One region of the Pseudomonas shirazica genome, then DNA from elsewhere that is predicted to be linked to it. Evidence: predicted binding sites of a transcription regulator. Region 1 holds the regulator's gene; the other holds the start of a gene.
What was found. The regulator FliA, encoded in region 1, starts transcription of late flagellar genes. The targets are predictions, from matches to a motif close to CTAAAGTTTNNNNNNNNNNNGCCGNTAA.
Positions count from the first base shown of each region.

Region 2: a site for FliA is predicted at 2,164-2,191, ahead of motA (flagellar motor stator protein MotA). Genes of this name have one in related genera too.

Region 1 covers NZ_CP063456.1:1,146,307-1,151,222, forward strand. The annotation lists gene flhF (flagellar biosynthesis GTPase FlhF) at 1-647, shown strand, start outside; gene fleN (flagellar synthesis regulator FleN) at 741-1,574, shown strand; gene fliA (RNA polymerase sigma factor FliA) at 1,571-2,311, shown strand; gene IMX18_RS05265 (chemotaxis response regulator CheY) at 2,415-2,789, shown strand; gene IMX18_RS05270 (protein phosphatase CheZ) at 2,810-3,598, shown strand; gene IMX18_RS05275 (chemotaxis protein CheA) at 3,611-4,916, shown strand, end outside.
Region 2 covers NZ_CP063456.1:10,223-15,138, forward strand. The annotation lists gene IMX18_RS27870 (rhodanese-like domain-containing protein) at 1-545, opposite strand, end outside; gene IMX18_RS00045 (HDOD domain-containing protein) at 590-2,125, opposite strand; gene motA (flagellar motor stator protein MotA) at 2,256-3,107, shown strand; gene motB (flagellar motor protein MotB) at 3,111-4,124, shown strand; gene rsgA (small ribosomal subunit biogenesis GTPase RsgA) at 4,305-4,916, opposite strand, start outside.

The DNA.
Region 1 (4,916 bases):
TGGTCGGCCCGGCCGGCATGGGCAAGACCACCACCCTGGCCAAGCTGGCCGCCCGCTACGTGCTCAAGTACGGCGCGCAGAACCTGGCGCTGGTGAGCATGGACAGCTTCCGCATTGGCGCCCAGGAGCAGCTCAAGACCCTGGGCCGCATCCTCAACGTGCCGGTGACCTACGTCGACCCGGGCCAGTCGCTTGCTGCGGCGCTGGAGCCGCTGCTGCGCAAGCGCGTGGTGCTGATCGATACCGCCGGCCTGCAGGCCAGCGACCCGGCCCTGCGCATGCAACTGGATACCCTGGCCGGGCGTGGCATTGCCGCGAAGAACTACCTGGTGCTGGCCACCACCAGCCAGAAGCAGGTGCTGACCGCCGCCTACCACAGCTACAAGCGCTGCGGCCTGGCCGGTTGCATCCTGACCAAACTCGATGAAACGGCGAGCCTTGGCGATGTGCTGAGCCTTGCCATCAGTCATGAACTGCCAGTGGCCTACCTGACCGACGGGCCGCGCATTCCTGACGACCTGCACCTGCCTCGGGGGCACCAGTTGGTCTCCCGCGCGGTCAATGTGCAGCAGCAGGACGAGCCCAGCGAAGAGGCCATGGCCGATATGTTCGCTGATCTCTATCACAACCCACGGCGAGCGGGTTGATGATGAAATGTGTGCAAGGTAGCTATGCCAAGGGGTACGCAGAATTGCCCTACGTGTGGCCTGAGTCCCAGCGAGACAAGGTAAAGAACAGACATGGGTAGCATGCATCCCGTACAGGTGATCGCCGTGACCGGTGGCAAAGGTGGCGTCGGCAAGACTAACGTTTCAGTGAACCTGTCCCTGGCGCTGGCCGAGCTTGGCCGCAGGGTCATGCTGCTCGACGCCGACCTGGGCCTGGCCAATGTCGACGTGCTGCTGGGCCTTACCCCCAAGCGGACCCTGGCCGATGTCATCGAAGGGCGCTGCGAGCTGCGCGACGTGATGTTGCAGGGCCCCGGTGGTGTGCGCATCGTGCCGGCTGCCTCGGGCACGCAGAGCATGGTGCACCTGGCCCCGGCCCAGCATGCCGGGCTGATCCAGGCGTTCAGCGAAATCGGCGACAACCTCGACGTGCTGGTGATCGACACTGCGGCCGGTATCGGTGATTCGGTGGTCAGCTTCGTCCGCGCCGCCCAGGAAGTGCTGCTGGTGGTATGCGATGAACCCACCTCGATCACCGATGCCTACGCCCTGATCAAGCTGCTCAATCGCGACTACGGCATGAACCGTTTCCGCGTGCTGGCCAACATGGCGCAGAGCCCGCAGGAAGGCCGTAACCTGTTCGCCAAGCTGACCAAGGTCACCGACCGTTTCCTCGACGTTGCCCTGCAGTATGTGGGCGCTGTGCCGTATGACGAGTGTGTGCGCAAGGCGGTGCAGAAGCAGCGTGCCGTGTACGAAGCCTTCCCACGCTCCAAATGCGCGCTGGCCTTCAAGGCGATAGCCCAGAAGGTCGACAGCTGGCCGCTGCCGGCCAACCCGCGTGGCCATCTGGAGTTCTTTGTCGAGCGTCTGGTGCAACCCACCAGCGCGGGTCCAGTGCTATGAACGCCAGCGGTTTCAAGATGTACAGCCGAGCGTCGAAAGACGCCCAGTACGAGCTGATCGAACGCTACGCCCCGCTGGTCAAGCGCATCGCCTACCACCTGCTGGCGCGGCTGCCGGCCAACGTGCAGGTCGAGGACCTGATCCAGGCCGGCATGATCGGCCTGCTGGAAGTGGCCAACAAGTACGACGCCAGCAAGGGCGCCAGCTTTGAAACCTACGCCGGCATCCGCATCCGCGGGGCCATGCTGGACGAAGTGCGCAAGGGCGACTGGGCACCGCGTTCGGTGCACCGCAACACCCGCATGGTCAGCGACGCGATGCGTGCGGTTGAAGCCAGAACCGGCCGTGACGCTAAAGATCATGAAGTTGCTGCCGAACTCCAATTGAGTCTCGATGATTACTACGGGATCTTGAACGATACCCTGGGCAGCCGCCTGTTCAGCTTCGACGACCTGTTGCAGGACGGCGAGCACGAAGGGCTGCATGAGGATGGCGCCAGTGGCCAGGTAGAACCTGCGCGCGGCCTGGAGGACGAGCGCTTCCAGGCCGCCCTGACCGAGGCCATCTCCAACCTGCCGGAGCGTGAGCGCCTGGTGCTGGCGCTGTACTACGACGAAGAGCTGAACCTCAAGGAAATCGGTGAGGTGCTGGGGGTCAGCGAGTCGCGGGTCAGCCAGTTGCACAGCCAGTGTGCCGCGCGCCTGCGCAGCCGCCTGGGGGAATGGCGGGCGCGTTGAGCCCGCTGTCGTTGCAGTCGTTTTCTACGTTGTACCGAATTGTGAATGCGCGCTCGGGGCCGAGCGCGTTTGAGACTGCTTGGAGGTCTACTTGAACAAAGACATGAAAATCCTCATCGTTGACGACTTTTCGACGATGCGGCGGATCATCAAGAACCTGTTGCGTGACCTGGGCTTCACCAACACCGAAGAAGCCGATGACGGCACCACGGCGCTGCCGATGCTGGAGAACGGCCACTACGACTTCCTGGTGACCGACTGGAACATGCCTGGCATGTCCGGCATCGACCTGCTGCGCAAGGTGCGTGCCCACGATCGCCTGAAAACCATGCCGGTGCTGATGGTGACCGCCGAAGCCAAGCGCGACCAGATCATCGAAGCGGCCCAGGCCGGCGTCAATGGCTACGTGGTCAAGCCGTTCACCGCCCAGGTGCTCAAAGAAAAGATCGAGAAGATCTTCGAACGCGTCAACGGCTGAGTCACGTCAGGGGGCGCGCCATGGATTCATCACAAACGTCTTTGGGCGAGTTCGAATCGACCCTGAAGAAGCATGCCCAGGAGCTGGTCGAAAGCCTGGAGCGGGGCCGTTTCGGCGAGGCGGTGCAGCTGATTCACGAGCTGAACCAGACCCGCGACCGCGGCCTGTACCAGGAAGTCGGCAAGCTGACCCGCGAGCTGCACAGTGCCATTGTCAGTTTCCAGATCGACCCGACCATGCCGCAGGCCGAGGAGGTGTCGCAGATAACCGACGCCACCGAGCGCCTGTCGTACGTCGTCAGGCTCACCGAGGGCGCGGCCAATCGCACCATGGACCTGGTCGAGGAAAGCACCCCGGTGCTCAACGACCTGGCCAGCGAGGCCCAGGCACTGAGCACCGACTGGCAGCGTTTCATGCGCCGCGAAGTGGCTGCGCCGGAGTTCCGTGACCTGGTCAAGCGCGTCGACAGTTTCCTGACGCACAGCGCCGAAGGTAACCGCAAGGTCGCCGGCCACCTCAACGACATTCTGCTGGCCCAGGACTATCAGGACCTGACCGGCCAGGTGATCAAGCGCGTCACCACGTTGGTCACCGAGGTGGAAAGCAACCTGCTCAAACTGGTGCTGATGGCCAGCCAGGTCGACCGCTTTGCGGGCATCCAGCATGACCACGATCAACTGCGTGCAGAAAAAGATCGAGAAAAACATCCGACTCGGGGTGAAGGTCCGCAGATTCATGCCGATAAGCGTGAAGACGTCGTGTCCGGTCAGGACGATGTCGATGATCTGCTGTCCAGCCTGGGTTTTTAAGGAGCACGTTTGATGAGCTTCGGCGCCGATGAAGAAATCCTCCAGGATTTCCTGGTAGAAGCCGGCGAAATTCTTGAGCAACTGTCCGAGCAACTGGTCGAGCTGGAAAGCCGGCCCGACGATGCCGACCTGCTCAATGCGATCTTTCGCGGTTTCCACACTGTAAAAGGGGGCGCCGGCTTCCTTCAGCTGAACGAGCTGGTGGAGTGCTGCCATATCGCCGAGAACGTGTTCGACGTCCTGCGCAAAGGTGAGCGCCGGGTCGACGCGGAACTGATGGATGTGGTGCTCGAGGCACTGGACACGGTCAACAGCATGTTTGGCCAGGTGCGCGAGCGCGCCGAAGTGACCCCGGCTACCCCCGAGCTTTTGGCGGCGCTGTCGCGCCTGGCCGAGCCGGGGGGCGCCGTGGCCGTTGAAGCGCCTGCCGCCGCGGCACCGGCACCGGTTGCCGAAGCGCCTGCCGAGGAGCAGGACATCACCGACAGCGAGTTCGAACAGCTGCTCGATTCGCTCGATGCGGTCAAGGCGCAAGCTGCGGCCGACGAGCAGATGCAGGGCGAGACCGTGAGCGGTGAAGGTGACGAAATCACCGACGCCGAGTTCGAGTCGCTGCTCGACCAGTTGCACGGCAAAGGCCAGTTCAGCGCCGAAGTTGCCGCGCAGCCGGTTGCCGGCGCGCCGGAACCGGCCAGCGACGAAATTACCGACGCCGAATTCGAATCGCTGCTGGACCAGTTGCATGGCAAGGGCACCTTCCAGGCCGATGCCTTGCCCGCTGCCAAGGCGCTGGCGCCTGCTGCAACTGACACCAGTGCAGCCAGCGATGAAATCAGCGAGCACGAGTTCGAGGCGCTGCTGGACCAGTTGCACGGCAAAGGCAAGTTCGGCGGCGACGTGGCCGCCGTCGAAGCCCCGGCTGCAACCAAGGTGCAAGCGCCAGCTGCGGCCAAGGCCGACAGCCAGCCTGTGGCCAAGCCAGCAGCAGCTACTACTCCGGCACCGGCGCCGGCGCCTGCCAGCAAACCTGCCGCAGCACCCCGCGCCCCGGCCCCGGCCGCCGACAAGCATGGCGCCAGCGAAGCGGAAACCACCGTGCGGGTCGATACCGCGCGCCTGGACGAGATCATGAACATGGTCGGCGAGCTGGTGCTGGTGCGTAACCGTCTGGTGCGCCTGGGCCTTAACAGCGGTGACGAGGCCATGTCCAAGGCCGTGTCCAACCTCGACGTGGTTACCGCCGACCTGCAGACCGCGGTGATGAAAACCCGCATGCAGCCGATCAAGAAAGTCTTCGGCCGCTTCCCGCGCCTGGTGC
Region 2 (4,916 bases), 1.1 Mb from region 1:
CCCTTGGCTGCCAGTACTTTCTCGCCGCTGAATTCCTGCGGGCCACGGGCGTCCCAGATGACCAGGTCGTCGGCGCCCAGGCGGCTTTGAAGGTACTCGCGGGTGGCGGTTGGCGAAGTGTCGATGCGCAGGTGCACCGGCGCATTGCCGCTGGCGGGCACTTCTGTGGAGAGCTTGTCGGCGGGCCAGGCCTGGATGCCGCCATTGAGATAGTGGTAACGCTTGTGGCCGATCACGTCGAGCAACCAGATGAAACGCCCGGCCCAGCCGCCGCCCTCATCGTCATACACCACATACACGGCATCGTCGCGGTGGCCGAGTTCGCTGAACAGTTTTTCCAGCTCGCCCAGGGCCGGCAGCAGGCCGGGCGCGGGGGGCTGGCCGAGCTGGGTACGCTTGCCTTCGACAAAGCGGGCGCCGGGGATATGCCCGCTGACATAGCGGTTGGCGCTGCTCAGGTCGATCAGGATCAGCTGTGGCGAATCCAGGCGCGGCAGCAGGTCCGCGGCTTCGATCACCAGGGGCAGGCCTGAAAAGTCAGTCATCCACGGTCTCCAGTGTGGAAAGAGGGGCGATTGTAGCGCAAGGCTCAGGCCTTGCGGTTGGCAAACACCGATAGCGCCCGTTCGGTGCACTGTGCGGTCTTGCCGAAGGCTTGCACGCTGATATCGGCCAGCGGCCGGCAGCCTTGGTCAGCCACCATCAGCATCAGCACCTGGTCCGCCACCGCCAGCGAGCGTAGCAGCACGTGCTCGCTGCGGAACAAGGCACGCAGCGGAGCCGGCAGCAGGGTCGAGAGCTGGCTGTGGTTTTCCGGGGTGATACGCAATTGCCCGGCCTTGGCCAGCAGCTTTTGCAGCAGTTTGTTCTGCGCCACCGGCAGTACCAGCGCCCCGGCTTCCTTTGGCAGGCCGGCCATCTGCTGCACGCGCAGCTGGTCGTTGGCCTTGTCCAGGCTCAGCAGCAGGATCCGCTGCATGCCAGAGGCCAGAAGGGCCTCGATAACCTGCGTGGCCAGGTGTACGTTGTTGGTGAACGGGCTGGGCTGGGCCAGAAGGTCCTGGCACAGCTTGCGCCAGCGCGTCAGTTCGTCGCTGGTGGGCGGTGGCGGAGCCAGCATGTCTGGGTGCGGACGGCGCTGGTGCCAGGGCCAGATCAGCGCTTCGGCCGGGTGGAACAAGGCATGCTGGGCATGGCGGCGGGCGCTGGCCGCAGCCTGCTGGTGCACCTGCTGCTGCACGTCGTCCAGCGAGGTCTGCAGGTACAGTGCGGTCAGCAGCTGCCAGCGCAACAGGTGCGGGTTGTCCCAGCCCACCTGTGCCGCCAGGGCCAGGTTGTTGGCCAGCAGCACGGTGTTGGCCGGCTGGTTGAACCAGCGGCGCAGGCCAGGCTCGGCGTCCAGGCGGTGTTGCTGGCTGAGCAGGTCCGGATCGCGGGCGATACTGAGCACCTGGGCCAGTTGTTCGCGCTCTTCCAGCAGCAGGCGGTAACCCTGGGTCACCCATTGTGGCAGGCGCCAGTACTCCGCCATGGTCTGGCACAGCTCAATGATGCGCACGCCAAACAGTTCTTCCTCGACATGGGCGGCGTCTTCGCCCTTGTGGATAACCCGCAGCTCCCAGGTATCGAGCAGCTTGGGGTAGGCCAGCGCCAGCGGCCAGAGTGGCGACAGGAACAACAGGCTGCCCCAGTGGATTTCCTGCCAGAGCCGTGCCAGGCGGCTTGCGAACAGGCCGCTGGCCTGCTGCGAGGCGTGCTGGCTGATCAGCTGGAACTGGCACAGTACCGGCGGGATCTCTTCGACGGGCACTGCTGGCAGGCGCTTGAGCAGCTGTTCGCTGCGCTCCAGGCCCAGGCGGTTGAGGGCGACTTCCAGGCTTTCGGCGGGCTCTGCCAGGCTGGCATTGGTGGGGTGATTGGCTTCGCGCATCACCGACAGCACCAGAGCCGGGCTATCCTGCATCAGTTCGGCGATATCGCGCAGCGAGCGGCGGTTATCGTGGATGGCGGCCATGACCCGGTCGTAGCTGTGCTTCGGCACGGGGATGCGAACACTCTCGAGCAGCTTTACCCAGGCCTCTAGCGTACGTGGAGCCTGAGCGGGCACCTTGGTTTCAATTGGCATTTTGACATCAGTCCGAACTGGCTTTTCGCATTGAGTGGCTATAGTCTGGCGCAGTTCTGCCGATAAGTAGAAGAAGAGTTTTAAAGCTCCCGTCTCTTCCCCTGACCACGACAGCAAGTGCTTTGAACCTATGGCTAAAATTATCGGCATCATCGTCGTATTCGCGAGCGTGCTCGGCGGATACGTGCTTTCCCACGGCAAGATCGCGGCACTGATCCAGCCGTTCGAAGTACTGATCATCGGCGGTGCGGCCTTTGGTGCATTCCTGCAGGCCAACCCTGGCCACATGACCATGCACGTCATCAAGAAGTCGATGAAGATGTTCGGCTCACGCTTCACTCATGCCTTCTACCTGGAAGTGCTGGGCCTGGTGTACGAGATTCTCAACAAGAGCCGGCGCGAAGGCATGATGGCCATCGAGGCCGATATCGAGGATGCCGCCGCCAGCCCGATCTTCGCCAAGTACCCGACGGTGCTGGCAGATGAACGCATGACCGCATTCGTCTGCGACTACCTGCGCATCATGTCCACCGGCAACATGGCCCCACACGAACTCGAGGGCCTGTTCGACATGGAACTGCTGAGCATGAAGGAAGAACTGGAGCACCCGTCCCATGCGGTGACCGGCATCGCCGACGGCATGCCCGGCTTCGGTATCGTTGCGGCGGTACTGGGTATCGTGGTGACCATGGCCTCGCTCGGCGATGGTGATCAGGCCTCCATCGGCCTCCATGTGGGTGCGGCGCTGGTGGGTACCTTCTTCGGTATTCTGGCGGCCTACGGCTTCTTCGGCCCGTTGGCCAAGTGCCTGGAGCACGATGCCAAGGAAGAGCTGAACCTCTACGAGTCGATCAAGGCTTCGCTGGTGGCCTCGGCCTCGGGCATGCCGCCTTCGCTGGCGGTCGAGTTCGGGCGCAAAGTGCTGTACCCCAAGCACCGCCCAAGCTTCGCCGAACTGGAACAAGCGGTTCGCGGTCGCTGAGTCATGGAGAACAATCAGCCCATCATCGTCAAGCGCGTCAAGCGCTTTGGCGGCGGCCACCACGGCGGCGCCTGGAAAATCGCCTTCGCCGACTTCGCCACGGCGATGATGGCGTTCTTCCTGGTGCTGTGGCTGTTGTCTACGGCCACCCCGGAACAGAAGATCGCCATTGCCGGCTACTTCAAGGACCCGATCGGCTTCTCGGAAAGCGGAACGCCCTACGTCATCGACCTGGGCGGCTCGCCTCAGCTGGCGCCGGAAAAGACCATCAACCCCGAAGCCAAGTCGGAGCCGACGCCTGATACCAGCATTCAGCTGGACAAGGACCAGGTGGAGACCATGGCCGAGCAGGTCGAGCGTGAGCGCCTGGAGTTGCTGCTGCAGGAACTGCAGAACAAGGTGGAAGAGAACCCGCAACTTCAGAAGTTCAAGGACCAGATCCTGTTCGAGATCACCCAGGACGGCCTGCGCATCCAGATCATGGACGCCGAGAACCGGCCGATGTTCGACATTGGCAGCGCGCGCCTGCAGCCGTACTTCGAGGACATCCTGCTGGCGATGGCCGACACCATCAAGGCGGTGCCGAACAAGATCAGCATCAGTGGCCACACCGACGCCAAGCCCTATGCCGGCAGTGGCGAGTTCGGCAACTGGGAATTGTCGGCCAACCGCGCCAACGCCGCGCGCCGTGCACTGGTGGCCGGCGGCTACCCGGATGGCCAGGTGGCGCGGGTGGTGGGTTATGCCTCGTCGTCGCTGTTCGACCGCAAGGACCCGTTCAACCCGGTCAACCGCCGCATCGACATCATCGTGCTGACCAAAAAGGCCCAGCGCAATATCGAAGGCGAGCAGGGCGCGCCGGAAGCACCGGCTGCCGAGCCCGCGCCGCCGGCCGCTGCGGCACCGGCGGGGCCAGGGGAGGCCGGGCAGGCCCCCATGCAGCCGCGTGAATTGCGCCAGAAGCTGAACATCTTCGAAGAGGGGACGCTGAAGATGGATGAGGCCAAGGACCAGTAGGTTCTTGGGGTGCCCTGCACGGTCCTTGTAGGAGCGGCCTTGCGTCGCGATCGGGCCGCAAGGCGGCCCCCGGACTTCTGCATTTTTGCAAAGATTGCTGGGGCCGCTCTGCGGCCCTATCGCGACACAAGGCCGCTCCTACAGGCGCGTGCTGCAGCTGAGCCTCGCGCCCACAGGGGGTCAGTAAGCGTCTTCCGGCAAACTGGCGATGATCGAGCGGTAGCTGTTCATCCGTTGCTGCTTGATACGCCCCTCGTCCAGCGCCTTGAGCAGCGCACAGCCCGGTTCGCGATCATGCTTGCAGTCGCGGAAGCGGCAGGTGCCGAACAGGTCGCGGAACTCGATGAAACCATCCTCCACATCACTGCGGCTGACGTGACCCAGGCCGAACTCGCGGATGCCCGGTGAGTCGATCAGGTCGCCACCATTGGGGAAGTGGTACAGCCGCGCGGTGGTGGTGGTGTGGGTACCCTGGCCAGACCATTCCGACAGGTCGCCGACACGGGTGCCGGCCTCCGGCAGCAGGCTGTTGACCAGCGACGACTTGCCCACCCCCGATTGGCCGACGAACACGCTGATGTGGCCGTCGAGCATCTGCTGCAGGCGTTGCATGCCGTCACCGTGATGTGCCGAGACCTCGAGCAGCGGGTAGCCGAGCTCGCGGTAAACCTCCAGCAGCGCATGCAGGCCCGGGCCGTTCTCTTCGTTGATCAGGTCGGCCTTGTTCAGCAGCAGCAGCGGACGAATGCCGGCGTGCTCCGCCGCCACCAGGTAACGGTCGATCAGGTTGGG